Regions from separate parts of the Mesorhizobium sp. WSM4844 genome, predicted to be linked through region 2. Evidence: riboswitches for the same ligand, from Rfam matches in the RefSeq annotation. Region 2 holds a riboswitch; the other holds the start of a gene.
What was found. Region 2 has a riboswitch for thiamine pyrophosphate ahead of thiB (thiamine ABC transporter substrate binding subunit). Riboswitches for the same ligand answer to the same signal wherever they lie in the genome.

Region 1 (5,911 bases), on a different contig from region 2:
CTCGAACTGGGCGCGCACCGTTGCCGATCCGCAGCAACGCTGGCGCCTTCAGACATTGCGAAAAGCTGCCCGATGAGCAACGCGACCATTCTCAAGGTCGAGGGTCTGACCGTCGATTTTCTTTCGGACGATCAGCCGGTACGCGCCGTCGACGATGTCTCTTTCCACGTCAGCCGTGGCGAGACACTGGTGATCCTCGGCGAAAGCGGTTCGGGTAAGAGCGTCAGCACCAGCACGGTGATGGATCTCGTCGACTGTCCGCCAGGCGACATCGTGGCCGGCTCCTGCCTCTTCGACGGCGTCGAACTGTCAGGCCTCGGCGCCGAGGCGCGCCGAAGCATCAACGGCCGCAGGATTGCGATGATCTTTCAGGATCCGCTCGCCTATCTGAACCCGGTCTACACGGTGGGGCGCCAGATCGAGGAGGTCTATGAGAGCCACGGCGCAGAGAGCGGCAAGGGCGCACGCGCCAAGACGATAGAACTGCTTCGGCGGGTCGGCATTCCGGAGCCGCAAAACCGCGTCGACTTCTATCCGCATCAGTTCTCGGGCGGACAGCGCCAGCGCGTGATGATTGCCATGGCGATCGCGTTGAAACCGGACATCCTGATCGCCGATGAGCCGACGACCGCCCTGGACGTCAGCGTGCAAGCGCAGATCCTCGATCTGCTGCGCGATCTCCAGCGCGAAACCGGCATGGCGTTGATCATGATCACCCACGACCTCGAAGTCGCCGCGTCGATGGCGGACCGGATCATCGTCATGAACGGCGGCAAGGTCGTCGAGACAGGCATCGCCAGGGAGGTGTTCAGCAATCCGCAGCACCCCTATACGCGCCGCCTCATCGCCGCCCTGCCCCACGGCAACGCAGCGGAGGCGCCGAACAGGCGTTCGACGGCGATCGCCGGCGAGACGCTGCTCAAGGTGGAACATCTCACCAAGCACTATGAGCTTGCTTCCGGAGCTTTCAGCAGCAAGCGGACGTTCAAGGCGGTGGACGACATAAGCTTCGAGGTCAGGAGAGGAGAAACGCTCGGCATCGTCGGCGAGTCCGGGTCCGGCAAATCGAGCGTCGCGCGCATGCTGTTGGGGCTGAACGCGCCAAGCGCCGGCAAGGCGGTCTTTGCCGGTGAGAACATCTTCGACATGAATGGGAAGCGCCTCATGGCGTTTCGGCGCAAGGTCCAGATGGTCTTCCAGGATCCGTACGGATCGATGAATCCGCGCATGCGCGTTTATTCGATCATTTCCGAACCCTGGGTGATCCACCGCGATATCCTGCCGAAGGACAGGTGGAAGGCTCGCGTGGCAGAGCTGCTGGAATTGGTGGGGCTGTTGCCGGAGCACGCCGAGCGCTACCCGCACCAGTTTTCCGGCGGCCAGCGACAGCGCATCGCCATTGCGCGCGCACTTGCCAGCGAGCCGGAACTGATCGTCTGCGACGAGGCGGTTTCGGCGCTCGACGTCTCTATCCAGGCGCAGGTGATCGACCTTTTGGCCGACCTCAGGACGAGGCTCGGCCTCTCCTATATTTTCATCACCCACGATCTGCCGATCGTGCGCCATTTTGCCGACCGGATCATGGTCATGAAAGACGGACGGATTGTCGAGGAAGGCCAAACCGCGGCGCTGTTCGGGGCGCCTCGCCACGACTATACGCAAAGCCTGCTGCAGGCTGTGCCGCAGCCCAAATGGCTTACGCAGGCTCAATAGTTCCTGGATATCGGCCTCGATTGTCCGCGCGCGCCCAGCTAGCGTTGCCGACTGATGGGCCGAATGCGCTTGACAAAATGGCGATCGCCCGCTCAATTTGACCCATTCACCAGGGGGGTCCCGGCAAGGGGCTGAGATACTGCTGGCTTTCGCGGCGCAGTGACCCGTTGAACCTGATCCAGTTCATACTGGCGTAGGGACGGTGCAAGCGCTTTGCGGGAGTCCATGCCCGAAAACCTGTAAGCAGGCAGACCAAAGCGTCTTTTCATCCTTCCGGCACAGAACTGGGTCTCCAATGCATGAGCAAAGGAGCCTCAAAATGAATGCCATTTCTCCAGCCGTCTCAACGGGACCGCTGCCTGCCTCACGGAAAATCCACAAGTCCGGCGTCCTCTATCCGCACATCAAAGTGCCGATGCGGGAAATCGCCGTCCATCCGACGGCAGGCGAACCGCCTGTCACCGTTTACGATCCGTCCGGCCCCTATACGGACCCGACTGTCGAAACCAGCATCGAAAAGGGCCTCGCCAGGTTTCGCCATGAGTGGGTTACGGCACGCGGCGACGTCGAATTCCACGATGGCCGCAGTGTCAGGCCGGAGGACAACGGCTTTGCGTCAGGTGAGCGCCTGACCCCGGAATTTCCCGTGCGCCACCGGCCGCTAAAGGCAAAAACGGGCAAAGCGGTGACGCAGCTTGCCTATGCGCGCGCCGGGATCATCACCCCCGAAATGGAGTTCGTCGCCATTCGCGAGAATCTCGGCCGCGAGAGCTTACGCGGCGGGATACAGCGCGACGGCAACTCTTTCGGCGCGGCGATCCCGGACTTCGTCACGCCGGAATTCGTGCGCGACGAGATAGCGCGCGGACGGGCTATCATTCCCTCCAACATCAACCACCCGGAGAGCGAGCCGATGATCATCGGCCGCAATTTCCTGGTCAAGATCAATGCCAATATCGGCAATTCAGCCGTCACCTCGTCGATGGCCGAAGAAGTCGAAAAAATGGTCTGGGCGATCCGCTGGGGAGCCGACACCGTCATGGACCTGTCGACCGGTCGCAACATCCACAACATCCGCGAATGGATCGTCCGCAATTCGCCTGTGCCGATCGGAACCGTGCCGCTCTACCAGGCGCTTGAGAAGGTCGGAGGGATCGCCGAGGACCTGACCTGGGAAATCTACCGCGATACGCTGATCGAACAGGCCGAACAGGGCGTCGACTATTTCACCATCCATGCCGGTGTGCGGCTGCACTACATCCCGCTGACGGTCGACCGGGTCACCGGCATCGTGTCGCGCGGCGGCTCCATCATGGCCAAGTGGTGCCTGCATCATCACCGCGAAAGCTTCCTCTACGAGCATTTCGAGGAAATCTGCGACATCTGCCGCGCTTACGACGTGTCGTTCTCGCTCGGCGACGGCCTTCGTCCCGGCTCGATCGCCGACGCCAACGACGCGGCGCAGTTCGCCGAACTGGAAACGCTCGGCGAGTTGACAAAGGTCGCCTGGGCCAAGGATTGCCAGGTCATGATCGAGGGGCCGGGCCATGTTCCGATGCACAAGATCAAGGAGAACATGGACAGGCAGCTCGAAGTCTGCGGCGAGGCGCCCTTCTACACGCTTGGGCCGCTGACCACCGACATCGCACCCGGCTACGACCACATCACCTCAGGCATCGGCGCGGCGATGATCGGCTGGTACGGCACGGCGATGCTCTGCTATGTCACGCCCAAGGAACATCTCGGTCTCCCGGACCGCAACGACGTCAAGACGGGCGTCATCACCTACAAGATAGCCGCGCACGCCGCCGACCTCGCCAAGGGACATCCGACGGCGAAGGTCAGGGATGACGCCCTTTCCCGCGCACGCTTCGAGTTTCGTTGGGAAGACCAGTTCAACCTGTCGCTCGACCCCGAAACTGCGCGCTCCTTCCACGACGAGACCTTGCCGAAGGAGGCGCACAAGCTGGCGCATTTCTGCTCGATGTGCGGGCCGAAATTCTGCTCGATGCGCATCTCCCACGACATTCGGGCCGAGGCACAGAAAGAGGGCATGGCGGCGATGGCCGCGAAGTACCGCGAGGGCGGCAATCTTTACATGCCAGTGGACGGCGAACCGCCCATGCCGAAGATGCCGGAGCCGTCATGAGGCTGCTGGTCAAAGGGGCCGGCGTCGCCGGCCTCACCACCGCCTTCGAACTCGCCGCCCGCGGTGCTGCGGTAACCATTGCCGAGACCCGGCATGGCCTTGGCGGCAACGCATCATGGATGGCCGGCGGCATGCTGGCGCCCTGGTGCGAGCGCGAAAGCGCCGAGCAGCCGGTGCTGGATCTCGGACGCGACGCCGCCGACTGGTGGGATGCGGTCCTGCCGGGTCATGTCACGCGGGCCGGAACGCTCGTTTTGGCAATGCCGCGGGATGCGGGCGAACTCGACCGGTTTGCAAGCCGCACGTCGGGACATCGGCGGGTCGACGAAGACGAAATCGCGCTCCTGGAACCCGATCTCGCCGGCCGCTTCCGTCGCGGGCTGTTCTTCCCGGGCGAAGCCCATCTCGACCCACGCCGTGCAATGGCGGCGCTGCATGAAAAACTCGCCGGAAGCGGCGTCGAGTTCTGCTTCGGAGTGGACGCCCGGCACATGACGGGATTCGACCGCGAGATCCACTGCATGGGAATGGCGTCCAGCGATGAAAGGCTTCGCGGCGTTCGCGGCGAGATGCTGATCCTGCGTACACCGGACATCTCGCTGTCGCGCCCGGTCAGGCTGCTGCACCCGCGTTTGCCGCTCTATCTGGCGCCGCGCGCCGACCACCATTTCATGGCGGGTGCAACGATGGTCGAGAGTCTGTCCACGGAGCCGGTCACGGTGCGGGCGATAATGGAACTCCTGAACGCCGCCTATTCGGTTCATCCCGCCTTCGGCGAGGCCGCGATCGTTGAGACGGGCGTCGGCATTCGCCCGGCGTTTTCCGACAACCTGCCGCGCGTCGAAGCGCATGGCAGGACCGTCGCGATCAACGGGCTCTACCGCCATGGTTTCCTTCTGGCCCCCGCCATGGCGCGCCGGGCGGCCGACCTTGTTTTCGATTCTGACAAACCGGTGGAACTTGCTGATGAAACTGACGGTCAACGGCGAAGCGCATGAGATCACCGCCGCCACCCTGGCGGAGCTTCTCGCGGCGCTCGACTACGAAGGCAACTGGCTTGCAACGGCCGTGAACAGCGAGCTTGTGCACGCGACTGAGCGGGCGCTGTTCCAGCTGAAGGACGGCGACCGGATCGAAATCCTCTCACCCATGCAAGGAGGTTAGTGACGTGATCGAGCTTTACGGAACCAAGCTTCCGTCGCGCCTGCTTCTCGGCACCGCACAGTACCCCTCGCCCGCCATTCTTGCCGATGCGGTCAAGGCATCCTGCGCGTCCGCGGTGACCGTCTCATTGCGCCGCGAAATGGCCGGCGGCAAGGGTGGCGAGAAATTCTGGTCGCTTATCCAATCGCTGCGGCTGCATGTCCTACCCAACACCGCCGGTTGTCACTCCGTCAAGGAAGCCGTCACGACCGCAAATATGGCGCGCGAGGTCTTCGGCACGAACTGGATCAAGCTCGAGGTGATCGGCAATCATGACACGCTGCAGCCTGACGTCTTCGGCTTGGTCGAGGCCGCGCGAATCTTGTGCGACGACGGCTTTGCTGTATTTCCTTACACGACGGACGATCTCGTCGTCGCCGAGCGATTGCTGGAAGCCGGATGCAGGGTGCTCATGCCCTGGTGCGCGCCGATCGGTTCTGCGCTTGGACCGGTAAATATCACCGCGCTCCGCTCGATGCGCGGCCATTTCCCGGATGTCCCGCTGATCGTGGATGCGGGCCTCGGCCGCCCATCTCACGCGGCTCTCGTGATGGAACTCGGCTTCGACGCGGTGCTGCTCAACACGGCAGTGGCCAAGGCCGCCGATCCGATCGGCATGGCGCGCGCGTTCGGCAAGGCGGTCGATGCCGGCCGTGAGGCCTATCGCTCGGGCCTGCTCGAGCCACGCGACCTCGCCGTCCCATCGACGCCGACAATCGGCCGGGCAGTCTTTCAATGAAACTCGATCCTTTTTATCTGATCGTCGACAGCGCCGCCTGGATTGAAAGGCTGGCGCCGCTCGGCGTCAGGCTGATGCAGCTTCGCGTCAAGAACCTCGACGAGGCT
Region 2 (4,735 bases):
CGCCGATGCGCACGTTTTTATACACACTTGTTTCGGCAGTGCTGCTCGCGGCGACCGTTCTCGCCGGCACCGGGCCGGCATCCGCGCAGGAAAAACTCACCGTCTATACCTATGAGAGCTTCACCGCCGAATGGGGTCCAGGCCCGGCGGTCAAGAAGGCGTTCGAGGCCGAATGCGGCTGTATTCTCGAATTCGTCGCGGTCGCCGACGGCGTCGCCCTGCTCAACCGCGTCAGGCTGGAAGGGGCCGCGACCAAGGCCGACATCGTGCTCGGCCTCGACACCAATCTGACAGCGGAAGCCAAGGCCACCGGCCTGTTTTCGCCGCATGGTGCCGTCATCGACGTCAAGGTGCCGGGCGGCTGGAGCGACGATATTTTCGTGCCGTTCGACTATGGTTATTTCGCCGTCGTCTACGACACCGAAAAGCTGAAGACGCCGCCGAAGAGCCTGAAGGAATTGGTCGAGGGCAATGCCGATGAAAAGATCGTCATTCAGGATCCGCGCACCTCGACGCCCGGTCTCGGCCTGCTGTTGTGGGTGAAGTCGGTTTATGGCGACAAGGCGCCCGAAGCCTGGGCCAAGCTTAAGGCAAAGGTGCTCACCGTGACGCCGGGCTGGAGCGAGGCCTACGGCCTGTTCACCAAGGGCGAGGCGCCGATGGTGCTGTCCTATACCACGTCGCCGGCCTATCACATGGTCGCCGAAAACACCCAACGCTATCAGGCAGCGTCCTTCGACGAGGGCGCGTATCTGCAGATCGAGGTTGCCGGCATCACCAAATCAGGTGCGAAGAACCCGTTGGCGAAACAGTTCCTGACTTTCATGACCGGGCCGAAATTCCAGGATGTCATTCCCGAGACCAACTGGATGTTCCCTGCCGGCAAGACCGAGAAGCCGCTCAATCCGGCTTTCGACAAGCTCGTCAAGCCGACCAAGACGTTGCTGTTAAGCCCCGAAGAGGTCGCCGCCAACCGCAAGGCCTGGGTCGACGAGTGGCTGTCGGTGATGAGCAAGTAGGACTTAGATTTCTGCATGGTGTTCGCTCCACGCCACCCCCCTCTGGCCTGCCGGCCATCTCCCCCTCCAGGGGGGAGATCGGATGTCACTTCCGCTTTCGCCAATCGCAACAGTCGAAGGATTGAGGCGAGGGTGAAGCTTCCAATCTCCCCCCTTGTGGGGGAGATGGCCGGCAGGCCAGAGGGGGGTGGCGTGGAGCGAACACCATGCAGAAATCTAAGTCCTACTTGCTCATCACCGACAGCCACTCGTCGACCCAGGCCTTGCGGTTGGCGGCGACCTCTTCGGGGCTTAACAGCAACGTCTTGGTCGGCTTGACGAGCTTGTCGAAAGCCGGATTGAGCGGCTTCTCGGTCTTGCCGGCAGGGAACATCCAGTTGGTCTCGGGAATGACATCCTGGAATTTCGGCCCGGTCATGAAAGTCAGGAACTGTTTCGCCAACGGGTTCTTCGCACCTGATTTGGTGATGCCGGCAACCTCGATCTGCAGATACGCGCCCTCGTCGAAGGACGCTGCCTGATAGCGTTGGGTGTTTTCGGCGACCATGTGATAGGCCGGCGACGTGGTATAGGACAGCACCATCGGCGCCTCGCCCTTGGTGAACAGGCCGTAGGCCTCGCTCCAGCCCGGCGTCACGGTGAGCACCTTTGCCTTAAGCTTGGCCCAGGCTTCGGGCGCCTTGTCGCCATAAACCGACTTCACCCACAACAGCAGGCCGAGACCGGGCGTCGAGGTGCGCGGATCCTGAATGACGATCTTTTCATCGGCATTGCCCTCGACCAATTCCTTCAGGCTCTTCGGCGGCGTCTTCAGCTTTTCGGTGTCGTAGACGACGGCGAAATAACCATAGTCGAACGGCACGAAAATATCGTCGCTCCAGCCGCCCGGCACCTTGACGTCGATGACGGCACCATGCGGCGAAAACAGGCCGGTGGCCTTGGCTTCCGCTGTCAGATTGGTGTCGAGGCCGAGCACGATGTCGGCCTTGGTCGCGGCCCCTTCCAGCCTGACGCGGTTGAGCAGGGCGACGCCGTCGGCGACCGCGACGAATTCGAGAATACAGCCGCATTCGGCCTCGAACGCCTTCTTGACCGCCGGGCCTGGACCCCATTCGGCGGTGAAGCTCTCATAGGTATAGACGGTGAGTTTTTCCTGCGCGGATGCCGGCCCGGTGCCGGCGAGAACGGTCGCCGCGAGCAGCACTGCCGAAACAAGTGTGTATAAAAACGTGCGCATCGGCGCCTCCTTCGTTGGCGTTGAAGGGAATTGAGGCGTCGGGTTGTCCGAAACGTCTAATCCCTCCGCCGGTACAAACCGGATCAGGTTCAGCGGGTTGGCAGGTTGCCTCTCAGCCGGTCCGCGAAGATCGCGTCCAGCACCCCGTTAGAGCGCTTCGACACATAGGCCCGGCCCATCTGCGGCGCAAGCGGAAGTTTGCCGGGCATCCAGACCGCGGCCTTCCGTTTCGCAAGCAGGGCTGGTAAGGGCCACGCATATGAGCAAATTCACCATCCTGCTTGGCGGCGACCTTATCCGCACGCCGCTGCTCGACCGCCAGGTCGAAGGCACTCGTGTCATCGCCGCCGACGCCGGCATCAGCCATGCCCGGACTCTGCGCCTGACGCCGGAACTCTGGGTCGGCGACTTCGATTCGGTGCCGGCGAATTTGCCGGACGAGCTCGCCGCCGTGCCGCGCCAGGTGTTTCCGGCAGAAAAGGACAAGACCGACGGCGAACTGGCTATCGCCGCCGCGCTCGAACGCGGCGCGACCAGCCTCGTGCTCGCCGGCGCGTTCGGCGGCAAGCGCACCGACCACGCCTTCCTGCACCTGGCGCTCGGCGTCCGGCTGGCCGAGGCAGGGACAGAGGTGCTTTTGACCAGTGGCGCACAAGAAGGCGTGCCCTTGCTTCCCGGAAAGGCCGGCTTCGACTACGCCGACGGCACGCTGTTTTCGATTCTCGGCTTCTCCGACCTTGCCGGTCTGACCGTGACCGGCGCCAAATGGCCGCTGAATCATGTCGAGGTGGCGTTCGGCTCGTCGCTGACCATTTCCAACGAGGTCAAGGGCCGGCTCGAAGTCGCGCTGGGCAGCGGCCGCGCGCTGTTGCTCGCCCATCCATTCCCCCTACCTGAAAGCTGACATGGCGCCGCCGCTTCTCAATCTCGACGGGATAAAACTGACCTTCGGTGGCACGCCGCTGCTCGACGGGACGGAACTGACGGCGTCGGCGGGCGACAAGATCGCTCTGGTCGGCCGCAACGGCTCGGGCAAGTCGACGTTGCTGAAGATCGCTGCGGGATTGATCGAGCCGCAGGATGGCGAGGTGTTCCGCCAGCCTTCGGCAACAGTGCGCTACCTGCCGCAAATGCCCGACATGGATGGTTTCGCCAGCGTCCGCGCCTATGTCGAGGCGGGGCTCGGACCCGCCGACGATCCCTACCGCGCCACCTATCTGATGGAGCATCTCGGCCTGTCCGGCGAGGAACGGCCGAACGATCTTTCCGGCGGCGAAGCCCGCCGTGCTGCCCTGGCCCGCGTCATGGCGCCGGAGCCCGACATTCTCCTCCTCGATGAGCCGACCAACCATCTCGACCTGTCGGTCATCGAATGGCTGGAGGAGGAGCTTGCCCGCACCTCTTCGGCGCTGATCGTCATCTCGCACGACCGCCGCTTCCTCGAGCGCGTGTCGCGCGCCACCGTCTGGCTCGATCGTGGCCAGACCCGCAGGCTGGACAAGGGTTTTGGTCATTTCGAGGAATGGCGCGACACCGTGCTGGAAGAAGAAGAGCGCGAGCAGCACAAGCTTGGCCGCCAGATCGTGCGCGAGGAGCACTGGCTGCGCTATGGCGTGACGGCAAGGCGCAAGCGCAACATGCGCCGGCTCGGCGAACTACAGACCATGCGCCAGCGCTTTCGCGGCCATCGCGGCGCCGAGGGTGCGGCGACCATGGTGGCCAGCGACGCCGCCGAATCCGGCAAGCTGGTGATCGAGGCCAGGAACATCGAGAAGAGCTTTGGCGACCTCACCGTGGTCAGGGGTTTCTCGACCCGCATCCAGCGCGGTGACCGCGTCGGCCTGGTCGGCCCGAACGGCGCCGGAAAGACGACGCTGCTGAAGATGCTGACCGGCGAATTGAAGCCGGACTCAGGCACGGTGCGACTCGGCACCAATCTGGAGATCGCCACGCTCGACCAGAAACGCGAGGCGGTCGACCCGCAAGAGACGCTGGCGCAATATCTCACCGACGGCCGCGGCGAGAACCTTGTCATCAACGGCGAGCAGCGCCACGTCGTCTCCTACATGAAGGACTTCCTGTTCAAGCCGGAACAGGCGCGCACGCCGGTGCGCGAGCTTTCGGGCGGCGAGCGGGCGCGGCTGCTGCTCGCCCGCGTGCTGGCGCGGCCGGCAAATCTTTTGGTGCTCGACGAGCCGACCAACGATCTCGACATGGAGACGCTGGAACTGCTGCAGGAACTGGTCGCCGGTTTTCCCGGCACCGTCATCCTGGTCAGCCACGACCGCGATTTCCTCGACCGCACGGTGACCAGCCTGATCGCGCCGGAAGGCGGCGGCCGCTGGATCGAGTATGCCGGCGGCTATTCCGACATGCTGGCGCAGCGCGGCGGCACCAGGCTGGACGACCGCAAGGCACGGCCGAAGGCCGAGACGAGTGAAGTGGCGGCGGCAGCCAGGACAGAGGCAACTGCGCCGAA

Region 1: it holds a riboswitch for thiamine pyrophosphate, as region 2 does, so the genes downstream of both, thiC (phosphomethylpyrimidine synthase ThiC) here and thiB (thiamine ABC transporter substrate binding subunit) in region 2, are expected to answer to the same signal.

What each region holds. Positions count from the first base shown of each region.
Region 1 covers NZ_JBVVQB010000007.1:70,305-76,215, reverse strand. Annotated here, with positions in the region: gene AC0L2A_RS08735 (ABC transporter permease) at 1-76, shown strand, start outside; gene AC0L2A_RS08730 (ABC transporter ATP-binding protein) at 73-1,713, shown strand; TPP riboswitch at 1,815-1,931, shown strand; gene thiC (phosphomethylpyrimidine synthase ThiC) at 2,033-3,862, shown strand; gene thiO (glycine oxidase ThiO) at 3,859-4,860, shown strand; gene thiS (sulfur carrier protein ThiS) at 4,829-5,026, shown strand; gene AC0L2A_RS08710 (thiazole synthase) at 5,031-5,804, shown strand; gene AC0L2A_RS08705 (thiamine phosphate synthase) at 5,801-5,911, shown strand, end outside.
Region 2 covers NZ_JBVVQB010000002.1:1,634-6,368, reverse strand. Annotated here, with positions in the region: gene thiB (thiamine ABC transporter substrate binding subunit) at 6-1,019, shown strand; gene thiB (thiamine ABC transporter substrate binding subunit) at 1,243-2,256, opposite strand; TPP riboswitch at 2,300-2,413, opposite strand; gene AC0L2A_RS02155 (thiamine diphosphokinase) at 2,516-3,160, shown strand; gene AC0L2A_RS02150 (ABC-F family ATP-binding cassette domain-containing protein) at 3,162-4,735, shown strand, end outside.